2 regions of the Kosakonia oryzendophytica genome follow, and region 1 is predicted to be linked to the other one. Evidence: predicted binding sites of a transcription regulator. Region 1 holds the regulator's gene; the other holds the start of a gene.
The links. The regulator sigma-54, encoded in region 1, starts transcription at its own class of promoters, with help from an activator protein. The targets are predictions, from matches to a motif close to GTTGGCACANNTTTCGCTNT.
Positions count from the first base shown of each region.

Region 2: the regulator sigma-54 is predicted to act here: its motif matches at 1,570-1,589, upstream of hypA (hydrogenase maturation nickel metallochaperone HypA).

Region 1 covers NZ_CP115659.1:585,823-589,234, reverse strand. Annotated here, with positions in the region: gene lptA (lipopolysaccharide ABC transporter substrate-binding protein LptA) at 1-253, shown strand, start outside; gene lptB (LPS export ABC transporter ATP-binding protein) at 260-985, shown strand; gene rpoN (RNA polymerase factor sigma-54) at 1,034-2,467, shown strand; gene hpf (ribosome hibernation promoting factor) at 2,491-2,778, shown strand; gene ptsN (PTS IIA-like nitrogen regulatory protein PtsN) at 2,859-3,350, shown strand; gene rapZ (RNase adapter RapZ) at 3,396-3,412, shown strand, end outside.
Region 2 covers NZ_CP115659.1:1,074,065-1,077,476, reverse strand. Annotated here, with positions in the region: gene hycC (formate hydrogenlyase subunit 3) at 1-246, opposite strand, end outside; gene O9K67_RS05145 (4Fe-4S dicluster domain-containing protein) at 243-851, opposite strand; gene hycA (formate hydrogenlyase regulator HycA) at 950-1,417, opposite strand; gene hypA (hydrogenase maturation nickel metallochaperone HypA) at 1,617-1,964, shown strand; gene hypB (hydrogenase nickel incorporation protein HypB) at 1,968-2,840, shown strand; gene O9K67_RS05125 (HypC/HybG/HupF family hydrogenase formation chaperone) at 2,831-3,103, shown strand; gene hypD (hydrogenase formation protein HypD) at 3,103-3,412, shown strand, end outside.

The DNA.
Region 1 (3,412 bases):
ACCGGTGAAAGGCCACGCATCGCAGATGCATTACGAACTGGCGAACGATTTCGTTGTGCTGACCGGCAACGCCTACCTTGAACAGTTGGATAGCAATATCAAGGGCGACAAAATCACCTACCTGGTGAAAGAGCAGAAAATGCAGGCATTCAGCGACAAAGGTAAACGCGTGACCACCGTGCTGGTGCCATCGCAGTTGCAGGATAAGAGCAACAGCAAAACCCCGGCTCCGGCGCAAAAAAAGAGTAACTAATTCGTTATGGCAACATTAACTGCAAAGAATCTCGCCAAAGCCTATAAAGGCCGCCGCGTTGTTGAAGACGTCAGTCTGACGGTAAACTCTGGCGAAATCGTCGGCCTTCTCGGTCCTAACGGTGCAGGGAAAACCACCACATTCTACATGGTGGTAGGCATTGTGCCGCGCGATGCAGGCAACATCATTATTGATGAGGAAGATATCAGTCTGCTGCCGCTGCATGCGCGCGCGCGTCGTGGCATTGGCTATTTACCGCAGGAAGCCTCTATTTTTCGCCGCCTGAGCGTGTACGACAACCTGATGGCAGTATTGCAAATTCGTGATGACCTGACGGCTGAACAGCGTGATGATCGTGCCAAAGAGTTGATGGAAGAGTTCCATATTGAGCATCTGCGAGACAGCATGGGGCAGGCGTTGTCCGGTGGTGAACGTCGTCGTGTGGAAATTGCCCGCGCGCTGGCGGCTAACCCGAAATTTATTCTGCTGGATGAACCGTTTGCGGGCGTTGACCCCATTTCGGTCATTGATATTAAACGTATCATCGAACACCTGCGCGACAGCGGCCTGGGCGTGCTGATTACCGACCATAATGTCCGCGAAACATTGGCAGTGTGCGAACGCGCTTACATCGTCAGCCAGGGGCATTTAATTGCTCACGGGACACCGCAGCAAATCCTTGAAGACGAACACGTTAAGCGCGTATATCTTGGGGAAGACTTCAGACTCTGATAGGGTAGAGATTATTGACGTTTTTTGTCGGAGAGTGCTGCTCTGAATATGAAGCAAGGTTTGCAACTAAGGCTTAGCCAACAGCTAGCCATGACGCCACAACTGCAGCAGGCAATTCGTTTGTTGCAGTTGTCCACGTTGGAACTTCAGCAGGAACTTCAGCAGGCGCTGGAGAGTAATCCATTGCTGGAGCAAACCGATCTTCACGAAGAAGTGGATGCCCAACAAAACCAGGATAATGAAGGCCTGGATACCGTCGACGCGCTTGAACAAAAAGAGATGCCCGACGAGCTGCCGCTGGATGCAAGCTGGGACGAGATCTACACCGCAGGAACCCCCTCCGGCAGCAGCAATGATTACCTTGATGACGAACTGCCCATTTATCAAGGTGAAACCACCCAGTCGCTGCAGGACTACCTGATGTGGCAGGTAGAACTGACGCCGTTCTCCGACACCGATCGCGCAATTGCAACATCCATTGTGGATGCTGTTGACGATACGGGCTATCTGACCGTATCGCTCGAAGATATCCTCGAAAGCATGGGCAATGAAGAGGTGGGTCTTGACGAAGTCGAAGCCGTACTTAAACGCATACAGCGTTTCGATCCGGTTGGCGTAGCTGCGCGGGATCTGCGCGACTGCTTGCTGATCCAGCTTTCGCAGTTTTCGAAAGAGACACCGTGGTGTGAAGAAGCACGATTGATCATTAGCGATCACCTTGATCTGCTGGCTAACCATGACTTCCGTACGCTAATGCGTATGACGCGTCTGAAAGAGGACGTGCTGAAAGAAGCGGTTAACCTGATTCAATCGCTGGATCCGCGCCCTGGCCAGTCTATCCAGACCGGTGAACCGGAATACGTGATCCCGGACGTGCTCGTGCGTAAGCACAACGGACGTTGGACTGTGGAGCTGAACTCCGACAGTATTCCGCGCTTACAAATCAACCAGCACTACGCTTCCATGTGCGCCGGAGCACGTAACGATGCCGACAGCCAGTTTATCCGCAGCAATTTGCAGGATGCGAAATGGCTGATCAAAAGTCTGGAAAGCCGTAATGATACCCTGCTCCGGGTTAGCCGCTGCATTGTTGAGCAGCAGCAAGCCTTCTTTGAGCAGGGTGAAGAGTTTATGAAACCGATGGTTCTGGCGGATATCGCGCAGGCCGTCGAAATGCACGAGTCCACCATTTCACGTGTGACGACCCAGAAGTACCTGCACAGTCCGCGCGGCATTTTTGAACTTAAATATTTCTTCTCCAGCCATGTAAGCACCGAAGGCGGCGGCGAAGCCTCGTCTACGGCTATTCGCGCGCTGGTGAAGAAGTTAATCGCCGCAGAAAACCCTGCGAAACCACTGAGCGATAGTAAGCTGACGACACTGCTTTCCGATCAAGGAATTATGGTGGCGCGGCGAACCGTTGCGAAGTATCGAGAATCTTTATCCATTCCGCCGTCAAACCAGCGCAAACAACTGGTTTGACCAAAACCGATAAGGAAGACACTATGCAGCTTAACATCACAGGACAGAACGTCGAGATCACTGATGCTCTCCGCGACTTTGTAAATAGCAAATTCGCCAAGCTTGAACAGTATTTCGACAGGATTAATCAGGTCTATATTGTGTTGAAAGTGGAGAAAGTGACTCACACTTCGGATGCAACGCTCCATGTTAATGGAGGGGAGCTTCATGCCAGTGCGGAAGGGCAGGATATGTATGCTGCAATCGACGGTTTAATTGATAAACTGGCGCGGCAACTAACGAAACATAAAGATAAACTGAAACAACACTAATTGTCCGGGCGTCAGCCTGGTGCGTCGCACCCTACCGCAATCCGGTAGGGTGTCTGCACTGGCGTCGCTTAGGTGAAATTATGATGAATAACGATTCCGCTCTTCAACTGAGCAATGTCCTTAACCAGGAATGCACCCGTAGCGGCGTTCACTGTCAGAGTAAAAAACGTGCTCTGGAAATCATCAGTGAACTGGCGGCAAAACAGTTAGGCCTACCGCCGCAGGTCGTCTTCGAGGCCATCCTTACCCGTGAAAAAATGGGCAGTACCGGTATTGGTAACGGTATCGCTATTCCACACGGTAAGCTCGAAGAAGACACGCTTCGCGCCGTCGGCGTTTTTGTCCAACTCGAAACGCCCATTGCTTTCGACGCTATCGATAATCAGCCCGTCGATCTACTGTTTGCATTATTGGTGCCGGCAGATCAAACCAAAACGCACTTGCATACGCTCTCGCTGGTCGCTAAGCGCCTGGCGGATAAAACAATTTGTCGGCGCCTGCGCAGCGCGCAAAGTGATGAAGATCTGTATCAGATCATCACGCAGACAGAAGGCGAAGGTGATGATGCGTAACGGAAAGGCCGCTTTTTTATCAGTCGTCCTGAGGAGAAATGGTTCATGGTCCTGATGATCGT
Region 2 (3,412 bases), 490 kb from region 1:
AATCAGCCAGACCGCACTTAACGGCGTGACCAGCACCTGATACTGGATAAGGGGGATCGTTCCACTGACGGAGTGCCCCCCCAGCAGCGCCATCCCACCTGCCGCCGTTGCCATCACGCAACCTACCGTACCGCCAAGCCCGGCGAGCAGACCGCTGAGCGCTTTCGCCGGTGTAAACAGATACGCCAGCGCCGCCGCGCACACCAGCACCGCGATGGCGTCACTTAACAAAGAGAGGATCGTCATTTCGCACTCCGGTTTTGCGACTGAAACAGCGATAAATCGCCGTAGTCAGTGGTAAGGGTAAGTTCGCGTTTGCGTCGGCTGGCGAGGGCAAGATCGCGGTTATTCACCAGGTGCAATGCCTTGGTCGGACACATGCGTACGCAGGCCGGACCTTGCTCATCGAAATGGCAGAGATCGCACTTCACGGCGATAGCCCGCACGCCCGGCACCCAGTCCAGCAGCGAGCTGACGCGCGCAGGCGCTGGCGGTGCGGCGGGCGCTTTTGGCGAGTTGACGTTGGCGGGAATATCCAGCGGGCGGCTACCGGAAAACTCGATAGCGCCAAACGGACAGGCAATCGCGCACAATTTGCAGCTCACGCACAGACTTTCATTAAGCTGCACCGCGCCCTCCACACGGTTAATCGCGTTGACCGGGCAAACGCCCGCACAGGGCGCATCTTCACAGTGGTGGCACTGCTGCGGCGCAGATTCATTTTCGTTACGCATCACACGCAGTCGCGGCATCGCCTGCAACCCCTGCGCGCGGTGCGTCTCGGCGCAGGCGGCTTCACAGGTATGGCAGCCAATACACAGCGAAGCGTCGGCAATTACAAAACGGTTCACCAGCACATCCTCAGGTGATTCACCCACGTTACGGGCGGTCATTTATGACGAAACGTGTCGCTCAAGGTGTCACTTTCGACACTTGTCGACACCCAAACTCAGGCCAGTGCAGGCGCGTGCGCGTTGCGGGCAAGCGCCGTAAGCGTTACCGGCGAGTCTGTCTCCATGGCGGCATAGAGGTTGTTGTAAACGTCGGCGATCGCGTCCAGGTAGTGGTTCAGTACTTTTTCGCGATCGCGGTTGCTGATAACACCATCAATCAGGCCATCGCTGCTGAGCTGCGCCTGAGCAATAACGCGCGGCTCGCCGCCGTCTTTGCCGGCAATGGCGTACTCAATGGTGTGACCGTTAAATCCCCCGACAAGGGTGACAGAGAGTGTGAAGTGTTCGAACAGCACAAAGCAGAGTTGCTGTTCCGGCGCACAGCCGATGGCATGGTGCAATCGTGCTTTGGACAGGGTAATTCCCTGAACCAGCGTATTACAGTAATGGCGCCACTCTTCCTGCAGACGGTGATGCCGTCCGGCAATGAAGTCCGCCTTTTCGCTAATTTCCCAAATCGTCATGTCAGCTTACCCGGTTAATTGAAACAACGGCGGTAAAGCATCATCCATGCCAAATTTTAATTTCATGATTTTTAAGGAAATTAAGACAAAACCTTCGCCATTTCGACGTGTCATTTCGTCATGTTCGACATCGTCACCGTGACTTTAACCACGCTGGCACTCTTATTGCATTAACGCGGCAAAGTCCTAAGGAGGCGTTATGCACGAAATCACATTATGTCAGCGGGCGCTGGAAGTGATTGAACAACAGGCGCGGGCAAACGGCGCACGTCGGGTGACCGGCGTGTGGTTAAAAGTCGGCGCATTTTCCTGCGTCGAAACCGAGGCTTTAACGTTTTGTTTTGATCTGGTGTGCCGTGGCAGCCTGGCGGAAGGTTGTACACTGCATATCGAAGAACAACAGGCGGAGTGCTGGTGTGAGTCATGCCAGCAGTATGTGACGTTGCTAACCCAGCGCGTGCGCCGCTGTCCACAATGCCACAGCGACCAACTGCACATCGTCGCCGACGACGGAATGCACATTCAGCGACTGGAAATTGAGGAGTAAATAATGTGTACAACATGTGGTTGTCAGGACGGTAACCTTTATATAGAGGGTGATGAACATAACCCGCATTCCGCATTTCGCGGTGCGCCGTTCGCCCCGGCAGATCGTCCGGCGCTAAAAATTACCGGCGTCAAAACTCGCGAATTTAATCCAACCGAGCTGGATAACGGTGACCTGCATTACGGTCATGGCGAAGCTGGCACCCATGCGCCAGGCATGAGCCAGAAACGGATGCTGGAAGTGGAAATCGATGTACTGGATAAAAACAACCGCATCGCCGCCCGCAACCGCGCCCGTTTCGCCGCGCAACAGCAACTGGTGCTGAACCTTGTCTCCAGTCCCGGATCCGGCAAAACCACCCTGCTGACGGAAACCCTCGAACGCCTGAAAACCCGCGTTCCGTGTGCGGTGATCGAAGGGGATCAGCAAACGGTGAACGACGCCGCACGCATCCGCGCGACCGGCACCCCCGCCATTCAGGTGAACACCGGCAAAGGGTGTCATCTTGATGCGCAAATGATTGCCGACGCCGCGCCGCGCCTGCCGCTCGCCCACCAGGGCATTCTGTTTATCGAAAACGTCGGAAACCTTGTCTGCCCGGCCAGTTTCGATCTGGGTGAGCGCCATAAAGTGGCCGTACTGTCGGTCACCGAAGGGGAAGACAAGCCGCTGAAATACCCGCATATGTTTGCCGCTGCATCGCTGATGCTGCTGAACAAAGTCGACCTGCTGCCGTACCTCAATTTTGATGTCGACAAATGCATCGCTTACGCCCGCGAAGTCAATCCGGACATTGAAATCATCCTTATTTCCGCCACCCACGGCGAAGGCATGGATCGCTGGATCGACTGGCTGGAGACGCAACGATGTGTATAGGCGTACCGGGGCAAATCACGGCCATTAACGGTCTGCAAGCCAAAGTAGACGTCTGCGGCATTCAACGCGATGTGGATCTTACGCTGGTGGGCAGCGAGGATGAAAACGGGCAGCCGCGGCTTGGGCAGTGGGTGCTGGTGCATGTGGGTTTCGCGATGAGCATGATTAACGAAGAAGAAGCCCGGGATACGCTGGCGGCACTGCAAAATATGTTCGACGTTGAACCGGATGTCGGCGCTCTGCTGTTTGGTGAGGAGAAATAATGCGATTTGTCGATGAATACCGCGCCCCGGAGCAGGTGATGCAGCTTATCGCCCATCTGCGTGAACGGGCGGCGCATCTCTCTTATACGGCGGCGCGCCCGCTGCGCATTATGGAAGTGTGCGGTGGCCATACCCACGCTATTTTCAAATTTGGCCTCGACCAGCTACTGCCGGAGAATATTGAGTTCATTCATGGTCCCGGCTGCCCGGTCTGCGTCCTGCCGATGGGGCGCATTGATACCTGCGTTGAGATAGCCAGCCACCCGGAAGTGATCTTCTGCACCTTTGGCGACGCGATCCGCGTGCCGG